Regions from separate parts of the Pantoea sp. X-Soil-ISGK-355 genome, predicted to be linked through region 2. Evidence: predicted binding sites of a transcription regulator. Region 2 holds the regulator's gene; each other region holds the start of a gene.
What was found. The regulator CRP, encoded in region 2, controls carbon source genes, mostly activating them, when cyclic AMP is high. The targets are predictions, from matches to a motif close to ATGTGANNNNNNTCACAT.
Positions count from the first base shown of each region.

Region 1: the regulator CRP is predicted to act here: its motif matches at 2,560-2,577, upstream of ompW (outer membrane protein OmpW).
Region 3: the regulator CRP is predicted to act here: its motif matches at 3,306-3,323, upstream of epd (erythrose-4-phosphate dehydrogenase).
Region 4: the regulator CRP is predicted to act here: its motif matches at 3,871-3,888, upstream of udp (uridine phosphorylase).

Region 1 covers NZ_AP035971.1:2,192,906-2,198,795, reverse strand. The annotation lists gene tonB (TonB system transport protein TonB) at 1-159, shown strand, start outside; gene yciA (acyl-CoA thioester hydrolase YciA) at 196-618, opposite strand; gene AC6I8J_RS10160 (septation protein A) at 677-1,216, opposite strand; gene AC6I8J_RS10155 (YciC family protein) at 1,268-2,002, opposite strand; gene AC6I8J_RS10150 (YkgJ family cysteine cluster protein) at 2,030-2,446, opposite strand; gene ompW (outer membrane protein OmpW) at 2,701-3,333, shown strand; gene AC6I8J_RS10140 (BON domain-containing protein) at 3,380-3,694, opposite strand; gene trpA (tryptophan synthase subunit alpha) at 3,844-4,647, opposite strand; gene trpB (tryptophan synthase subunit beta) at 4,647-5,837, opposite strand; gene trpCF (bifunctional indole-3-glycerol-phosphate synthase TrpC/phosphoribosylanthranilate isomerase TrpF) at 5,883-5,890, opposite strand, start outside.
Region 2 covers NZ_AP035971.1:3,673,341-3,679,230, forward strand. The annotation lists gene AC6I8J_RS16940 (hydrolase) at 1-110, shown strand, start outside; gene AC6I8J_RS16945 (YheU family protein) at 115-333, shown strand; gene AC6I8J_RS16950 (phosphoribulokinase) at 395-1,264, shown strand; gene AC6I8J_RS16955 (OsmC family protein) at 1,632-2,036, opposite strand; gene crp (cAMP-activated global transcriptional regulator CRP) at 2,340-2,972, shown strand; gene AC6I8J_RS16965 (YccS/YhfK family putative transporter) at 3,030-5,105, shown strand; gene argD (bifunctional acetylornithine/succinyldiaminopimelate transaminase) at 5,107-5,890, opposite strand, start outside.
Region 3 covers NZ_AP035971.1:3,335,107-3,340,996, forward strand. The annotation lists gene fbaA (class II fructose-bisphosphate aldolase) at 1-777, opposite strand, end outside; gene pgk (phosphoglycerate kinase) at 882-2,045, opposite strand; gene epd (erythrose-4-phosphate dehydrogenase) at 2,097-3,116, opposite strand; gene tkt (transketolase) at 3,431-5,425, opposite strand; gene loiP (metalloprotease LoiP) at 5,697-5,890, shown strand, end outside.
Region 4 covers NZ_AP035971.1:222,851-228,740, reverse strand. The annotation lists gene rmuC (DNA recombination protein RmuC) at 52-1,551, opposite strand; gene AC6I8J_RS00960 (tetratricopeptide repeat protein) at 1,637-2,905, opposite strand; gene udp (uridine phosphorylase) at 2,998-3,759, opposite strand; gene AC6I8J_RS00950 (dienelactone hydrolase family protein) at 4,064-4,897, shown strand; gene metE (5-methyltetrahydropteroyltriglutamate--homocysteine S-methyltransferase) at 4,948-5,890, opposite strand, start outside.

The DNA of each region.
Region 1 (5,890 bases), 1.5 Mb from region 2:
GTAGATAACATCCAGATTCTCTCTGCTGAACCGCGCAATATGTTTGAGCGGGGCGTTAAGCAGGCGATGAAAACCTGGCGCTATGAGAAAGGAAAGCCAGGACAGGGTCTTACCATGAATATCGTGTTTAAAATTAATGGTGGTGCCAGCATTGAATAAGGTACCGGGTCAGGCAGACGCCGCCTGACCCGTCACTTATCCAGCAGGCTGCTGATTGGCGCGACCGGCTGGCAGAGGACGGGAATTGCCCGCATTGTCGACCGCCACATAAATAAACACCGCTTCCGTCGCAATGTAAGTTTGTCCAATCGGCTCAGACGACACTTTTTTGATCCACACTTCCACATTAATCGTCATGGAACTGTTGCCGGTACGAAGACAGCTCGCATGGCAGCTCACCACATCGCCCACCGCGACGGGCTTCATAAATGACATGCCGTCGACGCGAACCGTCACCACGCGTCCTTCAGCGATCTCTTTCGCCAGGATAGCGCCACCCATATCCATCTGTGACATCAGCCAGCCACCAAAAATATCGCCGTTGGCGTTGGTGTCTGCTGGCATGGCGAGCGTACGCAGCACCATTTCGCCTTTCGGCAATTTATGTTTTTCGCCCATTGCTTCCACTTCTATGCAGGTGAATGCTAAAAAAATGCCCGGCGGACCGGGCAGATGATTATTTTTGTTCCTGCTGCGGCATCTGTCGCCAGATGTAAAGCCCGCTGAGCAGGGTAAACAGTAAGGTCAGACCGGAGAGACCGAACACTTTAAAGTTAACCCAAAACGCCTGAGATAACCAAAAGGCGACATAGATGTTTACCAGGCCGCAGATGAAGAAGAATAGCGCCCAGGCAACGTTGAGCCGACGCCAGACCGCATCGGGCAGGTGTAACTCTTTGCCCAGCATGCGCTGAATCAGCGTCTGCTCCATAAACCACTGGCTGTAGAGCAGGGCGGCGGCAAACAGGCTGTAGATCACCGTGACTTTCCACTTAATGAACTCATCGTTGTGGAACACCAGCGTCAGGGTGCCAAAAACCGCCACCAGCACAAAGGTGAAAATCGTCATCTTTTCCAGCTTGCGATAGAGCACCCAGCTGACAACCAGCGCCAGGCCGGTGGCCACGATCAGCGCGCCCGAGGCGACAAAAATGTCATACAGCTTATAGAAGATGAAAAAGACCACCAGGGGGAGAAAGTCGAGTAGCTGCTTCATAGTTTTTCCATTCAGAGTTGGCTGCGAATGTGCCCGAAGGCACACCGCCAATCAACGTAACAGCATATAGAGCCGATAAAGATAGATAATCAACATCGCTGAAACCACATTGCCAGCCGCGGTAAAAATCACCGACGAGACATTGAGGGGTAATACCGTCAGCGATGAGAAGAAAAGCATCACAATGACTTTAGCCAGCAGCCAGAGCAAAATCGCCGGGGCGATCAGCCTGACATTCTTCCACGCCATCCGCATACTGGCGCGCATGGCGGCAAAGACACCCATCTTCTCACTCGCCACCATCACCGGCGCCAGCGACAGCAGGATCGTCAGCAGAATGCCTGGCACGACCAGCACCATAAAGCCCAGCTGCGCGACCAGCGTCATCAGGAAGGTGAGCAGCAGCAGCTTTGGCAGCAGCGGTGCTGAGGCACCAATGGCCCGCAACGCACTGACACGCTGGCCGGAAGAGACCATCGGGATCAGATAGAGCATACCGCCAAGCAGCAGGGTATTCCCCATCAGCGCGGCAAAAGTGCTGGCCGCTGAGGCGCGCAGCAGTACCTGTTGCTGTTCCGGTGACATATTCTGCACCATCTCAAATAACGAACTGGCGCTGTCATCGCCCTGCTGCAGGATGGCCATCTGATCGGCACCAGGCGTCAGCACATGCACCAGCATGACGGTGACAAACGCGGCCAGCAGCGACATCAACAGCACCGTAGCCAGTTGATGGCGCGCGAAATTTCCTGTGTCACGGTATAACGAGCTTGCCGTGATAGACATGTACACTCCTTGGAGGAACCGGGTTAATTAACCCGGCGATTGTACATGTTCTGGCAGCTCCGGGGCACCCGGCAGGGCATAACTTTCTGTAATATGAGGTAAAGAGGGCGCAAAAAGGGCAGGAAGGCCATAACGCGCGCGGGCGCGATCGCAGGCTTCATTATGGATATCTGCTTCACCCGACATTGAAAACTCCCGACAGGGCGTCGGACGTTGTTCATAAATGCCGCAGGAAACGCAGCCGCCAATGTCGCCCTGCAGGGCGACGCAGCGGGGCGCACGATCGTTGGTACCCCGCATGTTGCGCATTAACAGGCCTAAAGGCTCCGTTAATTCAGTGGGAACCAGACCGCCCGCATCATCGGCTTCAGCCCAGTAAAATGAGACGCGGAAATGGGCGCAGCAGGCGCCACAGCTGACACAAGGGTTAGAGAGCTCACTCATTTGATCACCCGCCCCTCCCAGGGCATCGAACCAAAATCAACAATGAAGATAAGCAACATAGGGCCGGCGAAATTATTCAGCAAGCGGAATTTGCATGCTGCTGACAGCGCCGAAATTGATCTAAATCAATTCATTGTTTTTTAAGCAATTTATCTCAGGGGTACTGAGTGCAATTTTCTGTAAATCGCGTTAAATAATTGCCAGCAAAAAAAGCGATTCCGTTCGCGACATTAACATTAAGCAAAGGAGTGATAATGAAACTGGCAAAATGCGCGATGCTGCTGGCCCTGGCCCTGCCTCAACTGGCGATGGCCCACGAAGCAGGCGACTTCTTTATGCGTGCCGGCAGCGCTACCGTCCGGCCGACTGAGGGTTCCGATAATGTGTTAGGAATGGGCGAGTTCAGCGCCACTAATGACACACAACTCGGCCTGACCTTCACGTACATGGCAACAGACAATATTGGTGTTGAGTTACTGGCCGCCACGCCTTTCCGTCACAAAGTCGGTCTTGGCCCGACGGGTACGCTGGCTACCGTTCGCCAGTTACCGCCGACGCTGATGGCGCAGTACTATTTCTTTGACAGCAAAAGCAAAGCGCGCCCTTACGTTGGCGTGGGGATCAACTACACCACCTTTTATGATGCCGATTTCAACCAGACGGGCCGCGATGCGGGCCTGACCGATCTCAGCGTGAAGGACTCCTGGGGTGTGGCGGGTCAGGTCGGTCTGGATTATCAGATTAACCGTGACTGGATGCTGAATGCATCAGTGTGGTACATGGATATTGATACGGAAGTGAAGTTTAAAGCAGGAGGCGAGCAGCAGAATATCAATATGCGCATCGATCCCTGGGTCTTCTTCTTCGGAGCGGGTTACCGTTTCTGATGAGAAAAAGGCCGCTGAATCAGCGGCCTTTTTTTCTGTTACGACGTTATTTGATCTGCATATTGTTGACGACTGACTTCACGCCCGGCACGCTACGCGTAACCTGAACGGCACGATTCGCCATCTGTGGTGATGAAACAAAACCGCTCAGCTGAACTTTACCCTTGAAGGTTTCTACGTTGATTTCAGTCGATTTCAGCGAGTCATCTTTCAGCAGTTCACCTTTTACTTTTGTGGTCACCACGGTGTCATCAATATAGCCACCGGTTCCCTCTTTGGTTGCGGTTGGCGCACAGGCGCTCAGTGTCAGCGCAACCACGCCCGCCAGTACAGCACCTGTCAGCAGTTTAACGAATTTCATTGCTTTCTCTCCCTGTCACAAAATGGATGCGACGTTACCGTAACGGCGCATTGTCATTGTGGTGCAGATTTTGCAAAAAGGGCAAATAGCGGAATGAAAAAAAAGGAAACAAATCATGCCTTATCGCGCGATAAGGCATGATGGCAGGATTAACGGCTGGCGGCCTTGAGGCGGCTGACAAAATTCTTCAGTTCACTCAGCATGACCTCAGGCTCTGCATGGTGTTTTTCAATGATTCTGACAATCGCAGATCCGGAGATAGCACCCGCTGCACCGGCAGCGATCGCTTCTTTCACCTGTTCCGGTTCTGAAATACCAAAGCCCTGCAGCGGCGGCGCGGCGTGGTATTCACGCAGCTTGTCGATCAGGTGCTGCAACGGCAGGCTGGCACGGTTTTCAGCACCGGTCACACCCGCGCGTGACAGCAGGTAGGTGTAACCCCGTCCGTGTGACGCGATCTCGCGCAGCAGCTCATCGCTGGCGTTAGGCGGACAGATAAAGATAGGTGCTATGCCATGACGCAGCGCCGCCTGACGGAAGGGTGCAGACTCTTCAACCGGCACATCCGCAACCAGCACCGAATCCACACCGGCTTCAGCACAACGGGCATAGAACGCATCCACGCCGTTGGTGAAAACCAGGTTAGCGTACATCAGCAAGCCAATCGGCAGATCCGGGTATTTACGGCGGATAGTCGCCAGCATTTCAAAACACTGGCTGGTGTTGGTACCCGCCGCAAAGGCGCGCAGCGTGGCGTTCTGAATGGTCGGGCCATCTGCCAGCGGATCGGAGAAGGGAATACCCAGCTCCAGTGCATCCGCGCCACCTTCCACCAGCGCGTCAATCACGCGCAGTGAAAGCTCCGGAGAGGGATCGCCCAGCGTAACGAAAGGAACGAAAGCGCCTTCGTTATTCGCTGACAGCCGTGTAAACAGTTGATTGTAACGTTCCATCAGATTTCTCCCTGCGCTGTCAGAATGTCATGAACGGTGAAAATATCTTTGTCGCCGCGGCCAGAGAGGTTGACCACGATCAACTGCTCTTTTTCTGGTTCAGCGTGAATCATCTTCAGGGCATGCGCCAGAGCATGAGAAGACTCCAGCGCCGGAATAATCCCTTCCGCACGGCACAGCTGTTTAAAGGCGTCCATCGCTTCATTATCGGTAATGGAGACATACTCCGCGCGACCAATGCTGTTCAGATGCGCATGCTGCGGACCCACTGACGGGAAGTCGAGGCCGGCAGAGATTGAATAAGACTCCTCAATCTGGCCATCGTGGGTCTGCATCATCGGCGATTTCATACCGAAGTAGATGCCGACGCGACCATGTTTGAGCGGTGCGCCATGCTCGCCGGTTTCAATGCCGTGACCCGCGGGCTCCACGCCGATCAGCTTCACGCTGGTCTCATCGATGAAGTCGGCAAACATCCCGATGGCATTTGAACCGCCGCCTACGCAGGCGAGGATCGCGTCAGGCAGGCGGCCTTCTCTTTCCAGAATCTGCTTTTTGGTCTCTTCACCAATCATGCGCTGGAACTCACGCACGATAGTCGGGAAGGGATGGGGACCCGCCGCGGTGCCGAGCATATAGTGTGAAGTCTCATAGCTGCCAGACCAGTCACGCAGCGCTTCGTTACAGGCATCTTTCAGCGTGGCGGAGCCGCTGTGAACCGGGATCACTTCTGCACCCATCAGACGCATACGAAACACGTTAGGAGACTGACGTTCGACATCTTTCGCACCCATATAGATGCGGCACTTCATGCCCAGCAGCGCACAGGCCAGCGCGGAAGCGACGCCGTGCTGACCGGCACCGGTCTCGGCAATGATTTCGTTTTTGCCCATACGTTTAGCTAACAATGCCTGACCCAGCACCTGGTTGGTCTTATGCGCGCCACCGTGTAGCAGATCTTCACGCTTAAGATAGAGGCGGGTTTTGGTGCCTTTCGTCAGATTTTTACACAGCGTCAGGGCAGTAGGACGACCGGCATAGTTCTTCAGCAGGTCGGTAAACTCGGCCTGAAACTCAGGATCTTTCTGGGCGTCGACAAACGCCTCTTCCAGCTGGCGCAGGGCTGGCATCAGGATCTGCGGAACATACATTCCGCCAAATTCGCCAAAGTAGGGATTCAGTAACGTCATTTTTCTCTTCCTTTCTCGGGCCCGCCGTTGAGCAGGCCAGGCAAATCAGTAGG
Region 2 (5,890 bases):
TGACACCACACGGCGGCCACGTCGGTTTCGTCGGCGGGACGTTACGCCAGCCCGAAATGTGGCTGGAACAGCGCATCCCGCAGTGGATCGCCCCTTTTCTGGATACCTGATCTCGTGATTATTCCCTGGCAACAGGTCTCTCCTGAGACCCTTGAAAATCTGATTGAAACCTTTGTGCTGCGTGAAGGCACTGACTATGGCGAGCATGAACGTAGCCTGCTGGACAAGGTGGCTGATGTGCGACGCCAGCTGGAAACCGGTGAAGTGGTGCTGGTGTGGTCGGAACTGCATGAATCGGTCAATATCATGCCGCGTAAAGAATTTCGTGGCTGATGCACCCGGCACCCTTTCATGATAACAATGCTCATCGTCCGACCTCACAGGGAGCTTTTCTATGTCTGCACGTCATCCCATTATCGCGGTGACCGGTTCCAGCGGCGCAGGAACCACCACCACCAGCCTGGCGTTCCGCAAAATTTTTCAGCAGCTTGACCTGCATGCGGCGGAGCTGGAAGGTGACAGTTTTCACCGCTTTACCCGCCCTGAAATGGATATGGCGATTCGTAAGGCACGCGATCTGGGACGTCATGTCAGCTACTTTGGCCCGGAAGCCAATGACTTTGGCCTGCTGGAGCAGAGCTTTAAAGAGTATGGTCTCAGCGGGGAGGGGCAGTCGCGTAAATATCTGCACACTTACGATGAGGCGGTGCCGTGGAATCAGGTGCCCGGCACTTTTACACCCTGGCAGCCGCTACCGCAGAACACCGATATTCTTTTTTATGAAGGATTGCATGGCGGTGTGGTGACAGCGCAGCACAACGTGGCGGAACAGGTCGATCTGCTGGTGGGCGTGGTACCGATTGTTAACCTGGAGTGGATTCAGAAGCTGGTACGCGACACTGGCGAGCGCGGTCATTCACGTGAAGCCGTAATGGATTCCGTGGTGCGCTCAATGGAAGATTACATCAACTACATCACACCGCAGTTTTCACGCACCCATATCAACTTTCAGCGCGTTCCAACCATCGATACCTCCAACCCGTTCGCAGCCCGCGCCATTCCGTCACTGGATGAGAGTTTTGTGGTGATCCACTTTCAGGCGCTGGAAGATATCGACTTCCCCTACCTGCTGGCAATGCTGCAGGGCTCGTTTATCTCGCACATCAATACGCTGGTGGTGCCCGGCGGCAAAATGGGTCTGGCGATGGAGTTGATCATGGGTCCGCTGGTGAAGCGGCTGATGGAAGGTAAGCGGATAGAGTAAGAGGTCAAAAGGGCCTTTCCAGACTAATGCCAATGCAGGATCAATCTGACAGCAGCGAAAATGCTTAACACGCAGGGAACCGGGTCAGAAAAGGAAAGCGTCCCGCGCCAGGGACGGCGCGGGACGAGCGGCCAGGGATTGGCTTAAGCGACTTTCCGATCTGACCCGGTTCCCAGCGCAGGCACAGTATCAACGCGGATTCCCTATGCAGGCACAATCTGACAGCGGACCGACACAAACCGCTCTGACCCTGTTCACAACGCAGGCACAATCTCAAAGCGGATTTCCGGACCAGGCACAGTCTTAAAGCAACCTGCATCAGATACTGGAAGTGAAGTTAGCAGGTCTGCAATAACCCCTGCGGCTACTAAAGTTCGATCACTTCATAGCTATGCGTAATGTTGACGCCTTTACCCAGCATGATGGCCACCGAGCAATATTTTTCAGCCGAAAGATCGACCGCGCGTGAGACCGCTTTATCCTGGAGCGCTTTGCCACTCACGATAAAATGCAGGTTGATGTGCGTAAAGATTCGCGGCGCCTCTTCACGACGTTCTGAGGTCAGTTTTACTTCACAATCAGCCACATCGTTGCGGCCTTTTTGCAGAATTGATACCACGTCAATCGCGCTGCATCCACCTGCCGCCATCAGCACCATTTCCATTGGGCTGGGCGCTTTATCACCTGAATTGCCATCCATCAGTATCTGATGGCCGGATGAGGATTCTCCAAGGAATGTCAGCCCTTCTACCCATTTCACTCTTGCCTGCATGATTTTTGCTCCGGAATACGCTGTTTTGTCGCCAGAGTACGCTTTCGCCTGGTAAACAGCAATCCAGAGAAATCCGCCTGTAGCTGAAGCGAGACAACAGAAGACAGTCGGCAAAAGCTGTGCTACAAACAGTGCTGAAAATATTTTTCGTCACCCGATGGCGAAGCCGGGAAGAATGATGCGCACTGCGCCTGATGCGGCCCGAATAATTTCCTGAAAAGGAAACGCTTGAAGCTTTCACCGCCTGACAGGGAAAACTGCCCCCTGTATTTTGGGCACGATTACAACAGAGGATAATAGCGAATGGTTCTCGGCAAACCGCAAACAGACCCTACACTCGAATGGTTCCTGTCCCATTGCCATATTCACAAGTATCCATCCAAAAGTACGCTGATTCACCAAGGTGAAAAAGCAGAAACGCTTTACTACATCGTGAAAGGTTCCGTCGCGGTTCTGATTAAAGATGAAGAAGGCAAAGAGATGATTCTTTCCTACCTGAATCAGGGCGATTTTATTGGTGAGCTTGGCCTGTTCGAAGAAGGTCAGGAACGCAGCGCCTGGGTACGTGCGAAAAGCGCGTGCGAAGTGGCGGAGATTTCTTACAAGAAATTCCGTCAGTTGATCCAGGTTAACCCCGATATCCTGATGCGACTCTCATCGCAGATGGCGCGTCGCCTGCAGGTGACGTCTGAAAAAGTGGGTAACCTCGCTTTCCTCGACGTTACCGGCCGCATTGCACAGACTCTGCTTAACCTGGCGAAGCAGCCAGATGCCATGACGCATCCCGACGGCATGCAAATTAAAATCACTCGTCAGGAAATTGGTCAGATTGTGGGTTGTTCACGTGAAACCGTGGGCCGTATTTTGAAGATGCTGGAAGATCAGAACCTGATCTCCGCACACGGCAAAACCATCGTCGTTTACGGCACCCGCTAATTCCTGTCATCCACGGCGTGATGGCAACATCACGCCGTTATTGTTTGTGTTGGGCCGATGTGGCGTCGAATCATTTACCATCCTGAAGTCAATTATGCCTTGCGGCAAACGCTGGTGCTCTGTCTGCCGGTGGCGCTGGGCTGGCTGGCTGGCGACCTGCAAAAAGGTCTGCTGTTCTCATTAGTGCCCGCCTGCTGCAATATCGCCGGTCTCGATACGCCGCATAAACGCTTTTTCAAACGTCTGATTGTGGGCGGTAGCCTGTTTGCCCTCGGCAGCTTTCTGATCCAGTGGCTCACCCTGCATGCGATTCCACTGCCGCTGATCCTCTTCGCTATGCCTTTGCTGCTCGGCGTCACGGGTGAGATCAGCCCGCTGCATGGCCGTCTGCTGCCCGGCACCCTGATTGCCGCCATCTTTACCCTGAGCCTGATTGGCCGCATGCCCATCTATGTCACCCCGCTGCTCTATATCGGCGGCACGCTGTGGTACGGGCTGTTTAACTGGTTCTGGTTCTGGCTGTGGAAAGAGCAGCCAATGCGCGAAAGCCTGAGCCTGATCTACCGCGAGCTGGCTAACTACTGCGACGCGAAATACACCCTGCTGACGCAGCTGACCGATCCGGAAAAGGCGCTGCCGCCACTGCTGGCCCGTCAGCAGAAAGTGGTCGATCTGATTAACACCTGTTATCAGCAGATGCATATGCTGTCGGCAAGCCGCGATCACAGCCATAAAAGGCTGACGCGCGCTTTCCAGGTGGCCCTCGATCTGCAGGAGCATATCTCGGTCAGCCTGCATCGGCCGGAAGAAGTCCAGAAGCTGGTGGAGCAAAGCCATGCTGAAGCGGTGATCCGCTGGAATGCCAAAACCATCTCGGCCCGGCTGCGGGTGCTGGCAGATAACATTCTTTATCACCAGTTACCCGACCGCTTTGCGATGGATAAACAGCTCGGCGCACTGGAGAAAATTGCCCATCAGCATCCCGATAATCCGGTGGGTAACTTCTGCCTTTATCACTTCAACCGCATTGCGCGGGTGCTACGCACCCAGAAACCGCTTTACCAGCGCGATCTGATGGCAGACCGCCAGCGCCGCCTGCCGCTGTTACCGGCGCTGCGCAGTTATCTCTCGTTTCGCTCGTCGTCGCTGCGCACGGCGGGTCGCTTTGCGGTGATGCTGATGCTGGGCAGCGCGCTGGCGCTGTTCTTCAACATCCCTAAACCCTACTGGATCCTGATGACCATTATGTTCGTCAGCCAGAACGGCTACAGCGCCACCCGCGTCCGTATCCAGCACCGGGCGCTGGGCACCTTTGCCGGCCTGGTCATCGCGGCCGCTACGCTGCGGCTCGCGGTACCGGAGTCACTGGTGCTGCTGATCATGCTGGCGATAACCTTTATCAGCTATCGCTTTACCCGCCAGTTCTATGGCTGGTCGATGATTGGCTTTACGGTCACGGCAGTTTACTCGCTGCAACTGCTGTCACTGAATGGCGCGCAGTTTCTGCTGCCGCGATTGATGGATACGCTGATGGGCTGTCTGATCGCCTTTGGTGGGATGCTGTGGCTGTGGCCGCAGTGGCAGAGCGGCTTACTACGGCAGAACGCCCACGACGCGCTGGAAACCTATCAGGATGCGCTGCGGCTGTTACTGGGCGACGAACAGTCGCCAGAGAAACTGGCTTATCAGCGCGTGAAGGTTAATCAGGCGCACAATGCGCTGTTTAACTCACTGAATCAGGCAATGCAGGAACCCGCGTTCAACTCCCGTTACCTGAGTGATATGCGGCTCTGGGTCACCCACAGTCAGTTTATTGTCGAGCATATCAATGCGATAACGATTCTGGCGCGCGAGCACACTATGCTGACCGCCTCGCTGGCTCAACGCTATCTGCAATCCTGCGAAATTGCGCTGCAGCGGTGTCAGCAGCGGCTGGAATATGATGGTGAAAGCTCACAGGTGAATCTGCTGGATGACCTGGAAAACATCAGTGAGGGACCGATTACTGTGGTGGAGCAGCATGTGCGGCGCATTCTCGATCATCTGAGCGTGATGTACACCATTTCATCGCTGGCGTGGAACCAGCGACCGCAACATGGCCGCTGGCTGATCAGACGCTTACGTAAAAACTAAGCTAGCCGTTAAGCACTTTGCCGACGGCGGTGGCGAAGCGGCTCATGCCCTCTTCAATGTCGGCCGGTTCGATGATCAGCGACGGGGCAAAACGCATCACATCGGTGCCAGCTACCAGCACCATCACACCTGCAGCGGCGGCGGCATTCAGAATGTCGCGCGACCTGCCGGCATGCTGAGGTTTCAGTGCCGCGCCAATCAGCAGACCTTTGCCGCGAATGTCACTGAACAGGTCATACTTCGCGTCAATAGCCTGCAGCGCCGTGACAAAGTGCTGGCGACGCATCTCTACGCCCGCCAGCACCTCCGGCGTGTTGATAATATCCAGCGCGGTTTCGGCAATGGCACAGGCGAGCGGGTTGCCGCCATAGGTGGTGCCATGCACGCCCGGTGCCATGGTTGAAGCAATCTCGTTGGTGGTCAGCATGGCGCTGACCGGGAAACCGCCGCCCAGCGCTTTGGCTGAAGTCAGGATATCGGGCTGGACGCCATAATGCTCATAGGCGAACAGCTTGCCGCTGCGTCCCATGCCGCTCTGCACTTCGTCCAGTACCAGCAGCGCCTGATGCTGATCGCAAAGCGCACGCAGTCCCTGCATAAATTCCTGCGTCGCAGGCATGACGCCGCCCTCACCCTGAATCGGTTCAACCACAATGGCGCAGGTGTGATCGTCAATGACCGCTTTTACAGCATCCAGGTCATTGAACGGCACGTGGACAATATCCGCCGGTTTCGGACCGAATCCGTCAGAATATTTTGGCTGGCCGCCGACCGTAACGGTAAAC
Region 3 (5,890 bases), 340 kb from region 2:
CGCGTTGTGCGGCAGGCCATGTTTTTCACACACATATTTCTGCGAATCACGCAGAATGGTTGGGGTCAGTTTCACGTTACCTGGTTTGTAAACGCCGTGCACGTTACCGAATGAGGCCGCAATGGTGAAGCGCGGGCTAATCGCATGCAGTTTTTCGTACGCGTAGTTCACATCTTCTGGCTGGGTGTAGAGCGCAGATGCGTCCATGTGGCTGTTATCCACGCCATCTTCTTCACCACCGGTGCAGCCCAGTTCGATTTCCAGCGTCATGTCCAGTTTCGCCATGCGCGCCAGGTATTTGCTGCTGATCTCGATGTTCTCTTCCAGAGACTCTTCTGACAGATCGATCATATGAGAAGAGAACAGTGGTTTACCGTTTTTCTGGAAATACTCTTCACCTGCGTCCAGCAGACCGTCGATCCATGGCAGCAGTTTCTTGGCACAGTGGTCAGTGTGCAGGATAACCGGCACACCATACTGCTCAGCCATCAGGTGAACATGGTGTGCACCCGCGATAGCGCCGAAAATGGCCGCGCCCTGTGGTTTATCAGTCTTGAAGCCTTTACCCGCGATAAATGCAGCACCGCCGTTAGAGAACTGGATAATGATTGGCGCTTTAACTTTCGCAGCGGCTTCCAGTGCGGCATTGATAGAGTCGGTGCCGACGCAGTTTACGGCTGGCAGTGCGAATTTGTTCTCTTTCGCAACTTTGAAGATCTTCTGTACGTCATCACCAGTGACAACGCCGGGTTTTACGAAATCAAAAATTTTAGACATGATTGTGTCCTGTTTCGTGACCGTTGTTCCCCTTGAGGAACGTCGATTTAAACGCCCAGACGGGCAAGACTTCAGGCGATGCCACGGGCATCGCCCCCAAAGGATTACTGCTTAGCACGCTCTTCCAGCATAGCAACTGCAGGCAGTTTTTTGCCTTCCACGAACTCAAGGAACGCGCCGCCGCCGGTAGAGATGTAGGAAATTTTGTCTTCAATGCCGAACAGGTCGATAGCCGCTAAGGTATCGCCGCCGCCAGCAACAGAGAAGGCATCGCTGTCTGCAATGGCGTTAGCCACGATCTCGGTGCCTTTACGGAAGTTAGGGAACTCAAATACGCCCACCGGGCCGTTCCACAGAATGGTTTTAGCATCCTTCAGGATAGCAGCCATTGCCTGTGCAGTTTCGTCACCGAAGTCCATAATCTCTTCGTTATCCGCCACTTCCGAAACCTTTTTCACGGTCGCTGGCGCAGTTTCAGAGAATTCTGTGCCGACGCGTGAGTCAGTCGGAACCGGGATGCCGTGCTGATCACGCAGGCCTTTGGCTGCTTCAACGAAGTCGGGTTCATAGAGTGATTTACCGACTTTGTTGTCGATAGCGACGAAGGTGTTCGCGATGCCGCCGCCCACAATCACGGTGTCCGCGATTTTGACCAGAGACTGCAGCACGTCAAATTTGGTAGAGACTTTAGAACCGCCAACGACAGCCACCAGCGGACGCTCCGGGTTGCTCATGACTTTACCCAGCGCTTCCAGTTCCGCAGAGAGCAGCGGGCCAGCACAGGCGATAGGGGCAAATTTGCCGACGCCGTGGGTAGACGCCTGCGCACGGTGCGCAGTACCAAAGGCGTCCATCACAAATACGTCGCACAGCGCAGCATATTTTTTAGACAGCGCTTCGTCGTCTTTCTTTTCGCCTTTGTTAAAGCGAACGTTTTCCAGCACCACCAGTTCGCCAGCGCCGACTTCAACACCATCGAGGTAATCTTTTGCCAGGGTCACATTGGTGCCGCTCAGCTTCTCTTTCAGGTAGTTAACTACCGGCAGCAGCGAGAACTCTTCGTTGTACTCACCTTCGGTCGGACGACCCAGGTGGGAGGTAACCATTACTTTCGCGCCCTGTTTCAACGCCGCTTCAATGGTTGGCAGAGAAGCACGGATACGTGCATCAGACGTCACTTTACCTTCTTTAACTGGTACGTTCAGATCGGCACGGATCAGAACGCGTTTGCCAGCCAGATCCAGATCGGTCATCTTAATTACAGACATGGTGAACCCTCTCGTTGATTCTCATAAGTTTTGCCAGACGCAAACCGCGTCTTACCTGAAACCGCTTGCGGCCATCGCTAACGTCGTGTCGAGCATTCGGTTAGCAAAGCCCCATTCGTTGTCACACCAGACCAGGGTCTTGATAAGGTGTTGACCGCTGACCCGCGTTTGTGTTCCATCCACAATGGCACTGTGCGGATCATGGTTAAAATCTACTGAGACTAACGGTAATTCCGTATAGTCAACTATACCACGAAATGCCCCTTCTGCCGCGCTCCGCAACAGGGTGTTAACATCACACGCTGTCACCGCGTTATGCACAGAAACGCTGAGATCAATGGCCGTCACGTTAATCGTCGGGACGCGAACGGCTATTGCCTCAAAGCGATCGTTGAATTTCGGAAAAATACGGGTAATGCCGGCCGCCAGACGTGTATCCACTGGAATGATCGACTGACTGGCTGCGCGTGTGCGGCGCAGATCGCTGTGATAGGCGTCGATCACCTGCTGATCGTGCATCGCCGAGTGGATCGTAGTGACGGTACCGGATTCGATTCCAAACGCATCATCCAGCAGCTTAATCACCGGAATAATGCAGTTCGTCGTACAGGAGGCGTTGGAAACGATGCGGTCGCTGGCGGTCAGTGCCTGCTGGTTAACGCCATACACCACCGTGGCGTCGAGATCGTTGCCACCGGGATGAGAGAACAGCACTTTTTTAGCGCCCGCCTGCAGATGCGCTTCGCCATCAGCCCGCGAGCCATAGACGCCGGTGCAGTCCAGCACCACATCCACGTCGAGTTCACGCCAGGGCAAATCGGTAATGTCTGCACGGTGCAAAATACGCAGGGTATCCCCCCCCACCCACATCACATCGCGCTCCTGACGGACATCGAAAGCAAAACGGCCATGGCTGGTATCGTATTTCAGCAGGTGTGCCATACCGGTGGCTTCTGCCAGCTCGTTAATGGCGACCACAGTGATCTCTGCGCGTCGGCCCGTTTCATAGAGCGCGCGCAGGACGTTGCGTCCAATCCGGCCAAAACCATTTATCGCTACCCGTACCGTCATTTCTCTCCTGCCACGTCAGACTGAAAAAAACGTGCCGTTAGCCTGAGCGTTTCACTGCATTTTGTACAGGAGATTCTTACCCGGCATTGTCCGAAATCAGGGCGGTCTGCACGGCAACTGAAACGGTTCAGCCACAATAATAGAAGGAAGGAATAACAGGAATGATTGTGATCAATCCGACTGCTTAAATTTGGATCTGCGTCACAAATTCGAGCCATTGTCAGTTATTACTGGAGGAATAATAAATAAGAGGGATGAAAATTTCGTCCCTCTTATTTCGCTGCCAGACGGGAACAGACCCGCCCGGGCGGTTTTTACGCCAGCAGCGCCTTCGCTTTCGCGACCACGTTGTCAACGGTGAAGCCAAACAGTTCAAACAGCTGATCCGCAGGTGCAGATTCGCCGAAGCTGGTCATACCCACGATAGCGCCGTTCAGGCCAGTGTATTTGAACCAGTAATCCGCAATGCCCGCTTCGATAGCGACGCGCGCGCTGATCGCTTTCGGCAGTACAGATTCGCGGTATTCATCGCTCTGCTTGTCGAAAGCATCCGTTGACGGCATAGAGACCACGCGCACTTTGCGGCCTTCGCTGGTGAGTTTGTCCCATGCACCGACAGCCAGTTCAACTTCTGAACCGGTGGCGATCAGGATCAGCTCAGGTGTGCCGTCGCAATCTTTCAGCACATAACCGCCACGTGCCACGTTAGCCAGCTGCGCAGCATCACGTTCCTGCTGCGCCAGGTTCTGACGAGAGAAAATCAGTGCCGTCGGGCCATCTTTACGCTCAATGGCATATTTCCACGCCACGGCAGATTCAACCTGGTCACAGGGACGCCACAGGCTCATGTTTGGTGTGGTACGCAGGCTCGCCATCTGCTCAACCGGCTGATGCGTCGGACCGTCTTCGCCCAGACCGATAGAGTCGTGGGTGTAGACCATGATCTGACGGATCTTCATCAGTGCCGCCATACGCGCTGCATTACGCGCATATTCAACGAACATCAGGAAGGTCGCGGTGTACGGCAGGAAGCCGCCATGCAGCGCCAGGCCATTAGCGATAGCGGTCATACCGAACTCGCGCACGCCGTAATGGATGTAGTTACCCGCTGCATCTTCGTTGATTGGCTTGGAGCCAGACCAGATAGTCAGGTTGCTCGGTGCTAGGTCGGCTGAGCCGCCCAGGTATTCCGGCAGAATTTTACCGAAAGCTTCGATAGCGTTCTGTGAGGCTTTACGGCTGGCGATCTTCGCCGGGTTCGCCTGCAGCTGCTCAACGAACTTCTGTGACTCTTCCTGCCAGTTAGCGGGCAGTTCGTTGCTGACGCGACGTTTAAACTCGGCAGCCAGTTCAGGATGTGCCTGCGCATACGCAGCGAATTTCTTATCCCATGCAGATTCTTTCGCCTGGCCCGCTTCTTTCGCGTCCCACTCAGCGTAGATGTCAGAAGGAATAACGAATGGTGCGTGGTTCCAGCCCAGCTGTTTGCGGGTCAGAGCCACTTCATCATCACCCAGCGGTGCGCCGTGTGAATCATGTGTACCTGCTTTGTTGGGTGAACCAAAGCCGATAACGGTTTTGCACATCAGCAGTGAAGGCTTGTCGCTGACGCTTTTCGCTTCGTCGATCGCTTTAGCAATTGCATCCGCATCGTGACCATCAACGCCCCGCACCACGTGCCAGCCGTACGCTTCAAAGCGCTTCGCGGTGTCATCGGTGAACCAGCCATCAATGTGACCGTCGATAGAGATGCCGTTGTCATCATAGAACGCAACCAGTTTGCCCAGCTTCAGCGTACCCGCCAGCGAGCAGACTTCGTGCGAGATACCTTCCATCATGCAGCCATCACCCATGAAGACATAGGTGTTGTGGTCTACGATGTCATGACCCGGACGGTTGAACTGTGCGGCCAGCGTGCGCTCTGCAATGGCGAAGCCGACTGCGTTTGCGATGCCCTGCCCCAGCGGGCCGGTAGTGGTTTCAACGCCCACGGTGTAGCCATATTCCGGATGACCTGGAGTTTTTGAGTGCAGCTGGCGGAAGTTTTCCAGTTCACTCAGTGGCAGATCGTAGCCGGTCAGGTGCAGCAGGCTGTAGATCAGCATGGAGCCGTGGCCGTTAGAGAGGACGAAACGGTCGCGGTCGGCCCACAGCGGGTTGGTTGGGTTGTGGTTCAGGTAGCCGCGCCAGAGTACTTCAGCGATGTCCGCCATGCCCATTGGGGCACCCGGATGTCCCGATTTCGCTTTCTGTACTGCATCCATACTTAACGCACGAATGGCGTTGGCAAGCTCTTTACGAGAGGGCATTTTCTACTCCAGGTCGGATTAATGCTTCGCACCTTAACTGATTGTTATTAATGAGTTACCGGGCAAAACAAGGAAAAAGTTGCCCATCAATGTACATGAGAAACGGGGCAAAAGTACATGCTGTAAAACGCTAAATGCAGCCGCTTCGTATGGCTTTTCCAGCCAACTCTGCTAGCAAAGTGCAGACTGGCACGCTATAACCAAATCGTTTATTCACCTGTCTGAGTTTCAGGTGTTTGTTTTTCTTACCTTGTTATGAATGGGATACAGCATGAAAATCAAAAAAATGGTGTTAGCGCTTGGGCTGGCAACGCTACTCAGTGGCTGTCAGGGTTTAGACAATAATGCGCTGATGAAGTCGGGCGCGCAGGCGTATCAGGCTTATTCCCTGAGCGACGATCAGGTTAAGCAGCTCAGTGATAAATCCTGTGAGCAGATGGACAAAGATAATCAGGTTGCGCCTGC
Region 4 (5,890 bases), 3.5 Mb from region 2:
TACTTCCCGAAGTGTATCAGAGTCACGGAAGTCAGGCACGCTGCGCCCATACTATTCGTGGAGGCGCCTCACACGCCTCTCACTCTCATCCGCATCCCTGTCGTCATCTGCATCGTCAGCGGCCCGGTTTTCCGGCATGGCCCGTTCGGCCAGCTGAGGATTAATGGGTCGTTTGATCTCAACGCCCAGCGCACGAAATCCTTCCGTCTGCGCAATCAGGTTGCCGCGCCCTTCTGCCAGCTTTTTCATCGCCTCGCGATAGCTGTTCTGCGCCTTATCCAGGCTGTGACCAATGCCGCTCATGTCATCGACAAACAGTCGCATCTTGTCATAGAGGCGCGTAGCCCGGTCAGCAATACGCTGCGCATTACGGCTCTGATGCTCATAGCGCCAGAGATTGTTAATAGTACGCAGCGCCACCAGCAGCGTGGTGGGACTGACCAGCATAATGTTCTGCTGCAGCGCCTCGCCAATCAGCTCAGGCTGGCGGTCAATCGCCAGCAAAAAGGCCGGCTCGACCGGAATGAACATCAACACATAATCCAGCGACCGTAAACCGGGCAATTGTTGATAATCTTTTCGTCCCAGCAGGCGAATGTGCGCCCGCATGGCGCTGACATGCTCCTGGATCGCCTGCTCACGTTCGATCTCATCATCCGCATTGAAGTAGCGTTCATAGGCCACCAGCGTCATTTTGGCGTCCACCACGACATCTTTGCCCTGCGGCAGACGCACAATGACATCCGGTTGCATCCGGCCCTGCTGTTCTGACTGGATGCTGACCTGAGTTTCATATTCGTAGCCTTCACGCAGCCCGGAGGCCTCCAGTACACGGCTCAGCACCACTTCACCCCAGTTACCCTGGATTTTATTGTCGCCCTTGAGCGCTTTGGTCAGGTTAAGCGCCTCCTGTGCCATCTGCGCATTCAGCTGCTGTAACTGCCGGATTTCATGAGTCAGGGTGTGCCGTTCACGCGCTTCTGCCCCAAAGCTTTCATGCACCTGACGGCGAAAGCCATCCAGCTGTTCACGCAGCGGGCCAATCAGCCCGTCCAGACTCTGACGGTTCTGTTCATCGACACGACGGCCGCTGTTTTCGAAAATACGGTTGGCGAGGTTTTCAAACTGGGCGCTGAGGCGTTGTTCGCTGTTGGTCAGCAGGCGCTGTTTCTCTTCAGCCGCGAAACGTGTCTCTTCAAGGCGGATGGTCACTTCGCGCAGCTCCGCTTCCTGTGCGCTGTTAACCTCCAGCTGATTGCGCAGTTCACGATTAAGCTGTTCGCTTTCATTGCGCCAGTAATCGAGCTGTTGCAGGCGCTCATTGGCCCCGCTCAGCGCGCCATGAAGCTGACGCAGTTCCTGCTCACGCTGCTGCGTCTGCTGCTGAAGCTGTTCGATCTGCTGCTGCTGGCGCTGTTGCGCCTCTTCCTGCAGACGGCGCTCGGTCTGAAAACTGGCGACCTGATGGCCGGCACGTAACTGTGCCAGCATCCAGCCAATCCCCAACCCGGCAAGCGCCAGACAGGCGCTGATAATGATGTGCTGATCCATGATTTCCCCGCGACTCAGGCTGCTGAGGAAAAAGGTAGAGTCGCACTGTATGAATGTCCAGATAAATTTACCGGCATTCAGCGCCTTACAGGGCCGCTACCGTCAGCTTTCCAGCCTGCCACTCATCAATCAGGAAGAATGGCATCGGCAAAAGCCACTCGCCGTTTTTGACCTGCGCCAGATAATGCCAGGTTGTCTCGCCAGAAGTGATCGCGACGCGCTGTCTGCTCCCTTCAGGAGCGCTGGATTTACCGGTCATACTGGCAAAGCCGGCATTGCTGCCTACGTGGAAATGCGGCGTCTGCCAGCGCACGGGCGCATGATCAGGCCACGCCTGGGCCTGATGAAAGTTGAACAGTTCATCATGGCTCAGGAGGCTTTCACGCACTGTGGGCCATAACGCCACTTTGAGGAAATATTGATCGGTGAAGCGCTGGCTGCCCTGATACTGTGCAATGAAATCACGCATCGCCTGCTCCACATTCCGGAAAACACCGTGACAGCCGCCCCACATCCCTGCCAGCAGCAGTTCGGTATGGGAGAAGTAGTCACGCATATGGTGGAACCAGTAAGGCGATGCCAGCCAGGCGTTAACCGCCGCCGCTTCGCGCTCTGAAAGCAGCGAGTCGGCATCGCGCACGATAAAACGCTTCACGTCAGGATCGTCGAGCACCAGAAAACGCCACAGGGTCGGAAACAGGGTTTTCTCGTGGGACATATCGATCAGCTGGACGTGCGGCTGGTCAAGGCGCTGCCAGACATGCTGCGGCACGCTGTCATCGAGATAGATGCGGCAGACCCAGCCGGGATAGAGTTCAGGCGCCACTTCAACGTTTTTGATTAAGGTTTCACAGTAGCGCGGCTGATCGCCATACAGGCAGAAGGCGATGACATTCTGATGTGGCTGGCTGAGATCGACAGGCTCAGGTTGCGGAGCAGGAAACGCGGCACGCTGTCCCTGACTGAAACGCGCATCAGAGCGCATTAGCGATGTCAGACCAAAACGTGCCACCTCTTCCTTTTTACCCAGCCAGCCGCACACTTCGGTTAAGCCATCCAGCCAGGTTTCAGAGGCGGTAGCCTGCACAGCGGGCGGTGACTGATAAATCTTCTGGTAGATTTTGTACGATTTATTGTACTGACCCAGACGCAGCAGGCAGAGCGCGTAGTCGCTCAGCACCTGCATCTGATTGGGCATGGAGCGCAGGACTTCTTCGCAGCACTGAGCAGCCAGCGCGTGGTTACCCTGCTGCATGGCGGCGCGAAAACGTTCGGCGCTGCGTTCCAGACGGGCATTGATTGCCGCAGGATTAGCGCCAGGGACAGGACGTCGGACAGGAATCGTATTGCGCATAAACACTCTCAGGTTTCACTGATGTTACGCGCCGTTAACTACCGGCAACAGGTTTTGAGTCTGGACAAAAAACCTGTTGCCCGACGCGGTCATTATAATAAACGACGCGCCGCTTCGACCACAATCTTCACTGCGTCACTTTCTGTCTGCTTCATGGTGACCGCATCCGGAATCTCTTTCTGAGTACGGTTCACAATCACGCCCGCGACCATTCCGGCCCGCAGACCCTGGCTGGCGCACATGGTTAACAGCGTTGCAGATTCCATCTCATAGTTAAGCACGCCCATCTCCTGCCACTCTTTCATCGATCCTTTGAAACGACTGACGACACGGCCTGAAACAGTGTCGTAGCGCTCCTGGCCCGGATAGAAGGTGTCAGAAGAGGCGGTGATGCCAATGTGGGCTTTCGCGCCACAGGCTTCAGCGGCGGCAACCAGTGCGGTGGTGCAGGCGAAGTCAGCGACAGCCGGGAATTCCATCGGGGCAAAATGCAGGCTTGCTCCGTCCAGGCGAACGGACGCGGTGGTCACCAGCACATCGCCGACGTTAATGTGTGGCTGGATAGCACCTGTGGTACCGACTCGCAGGAAGGTACGCACGCCAAGCTGCGCCAGCTCTTCGACCGCAATCGATGTAGAAGGACCGCCGATGCCCGTTGAGCAGACAATGACCGGCTTGCCATCAAGTTTAGCCAGCCAGGAGGTAAATTCACGGTGTGAGGCGAGATGCGTGGCATCTTCCATCAGTCCGGCAATTTTCTTCACACGCTCCGGGTCACCCGGCACAATCGCCAGGGTCGCGCCCTGCAGATCGGCTTTTGTCAGGCCAAGATGGAAAACGTCAGACTGTGTCATTTTCAGACTCCTGTTAAGGGAAGGTAGCGCGCCACTCTACGCCAGCACGCCCGATAAATATGTGACAAAATTCACTTAAGAAAATGAAAGTTACATTTCCCGGAATATAAAATGTGATTTTAATCACATAATTACGTCTTATTCATCCGGATAGCCCTCAGCGAGGCTGTGTCAGGGTCGGCGCAATGTTAAAGAGGTGGATGATTTTATTCGCTGTTGATTGTGTTAACCGACACCTGGACGCAGACGCTTTACGGCCAGGCTATAGTTACGTGATTGCGTAAATGCTTGCACGGAGAGAATAATGAAACCCAGTGACAATATGGCACAAAAACCGGCGACGGGCGGCTTTGCCCCTGCCGTGCAGCCCACCGCCTCTACCACCATTATTACCGAAAGCCCGGCCATTCACTCAGGTGAAACCTCAGTGCCCAGCCAGGGCGAAAACATGCCGGCATTTTTTGCAAAACCGCACTCAGCGGAAGGCCCATTGCCTGTGGTGCTGGTGGTGCAGGAGATCTTTGGTGTCCATGAGCACATCCGGGACATCTGCCGCCGTCTGGCGCTGGAAGGCTATCTGGCGATTGCGCCTGAGCTCTATTTCCGCGAAGGCGACCCGACTGAGTATAACGATATCCCGACGCTGTTCAGCGAGCTGGTCAGCAAAGTGCCTGACACCCAGGTGCTGGCCGATCTCGATCATGCCGCTAACTGGGCGGCACGCAACGGCGGCGATATCCGTCGCATGGGCATCACCGGTTTTTGCTGGGGTGGCCGCATCAGCTGGCTCTACGCCGCGCATAACCCACAGCTACGCGCCGCGGTTGCCTGGTATGGGCGACTGACCGGCGAGCGCACGCTGAAGCAGCAGAAGCATCCTATTGATATTGCGATCGACCTGAATGCGCCAGTATTAGGTTTGTATGGTGGCCAGGATGAGGGTATCCCGCTGGAGAGCGTCGAGCAGATGCGTCAGGCACTCCATGCCGCCAATGCAACCGCCGAGATCATCGTCTATCCCGAAGCGGGCCATGCCTTTAATGCTGACTATCGTGCAAGCTATCATGCTGAATCAGCCAATGATGGCTGGCAGCGGATGCTGGCCTGGTTCAGGCAGTATGGCGTGGCATCAAAATAAATAAACAGGGGCGCTTCGGCGCCCCTGTTTATTGCCATCCGGTCCCATTCCTACGCCGTCTCACCACGCAATTTCTTTGCCGCCGTCACCATATTGGCCAGCGCCTGACGTGTTTCCGTCCAGCCACGCGTTTTCAGACCGCAGTCCGGGTTTACCCATAGACGCGCTTCCGGAATCCGTTTCGCCGCCTTCAGCAACAGCGCCTCTATCCACGCCACGCTGGGGACATTAGGCGAGTGAATGTCATAGACGCCGGGGCCGATTTCATTCGGGTAGTCGAAGTGTTCGAACGACTCCAGTAAGTCCATGTCAGACCGTGAGGTTTCAATCGTGATCACATCAGCATCCAGTGCAGCGATGGCGTCCATGATGTCGTTGAACTCGCAGTAACACATATGCGTATGAATCTGGGTTTCATCCCGCGCCACCGCCGCATTCAGCCGGAACGCCTCCACTGCCCAGTTCAGATAGTCTGCCCACTCAGACTGATGCAGTGGCAGACCTTCACGCAGTGCAGGCTCATCGATCTGAATAATACCAATGCCTGCTTTCTCCAGGTCTTCCACTTCGTCACGCAGCGCCAGCGCGATCTGCTTTGCGATAGTTTCCCGTGGCACATCTTCACGCGGGAATGACCAGCAGAGAATCGTCACCGGGCCGGTCAGCATTCCTTTTACCGGCTTGTCAGTCAGCGACTGAGCATATCGGGCCCACTCGACGGTAATCGCCTCTGGGCGACTGACATCGCCGATGATCACAGGCGGTTTCACACAGCGGGAACCGTAACTCTGTACCCAGCCATTCTGGGTAAAGACAAATCCCTCCAGATGCTCGCCGAAGTACTCAACCATGTCGTTACGTTCTGCTTCACCGTGAACCAGCACATCCAGTCCCAGCCGCTCCTGTTCGATGATCGCCTGTTTAATATGCTCCGCGATGCCGGTGCGGTAATGATTACTGTCGAGACGGCCCTGCTTAAAATCGAGGCGCAGG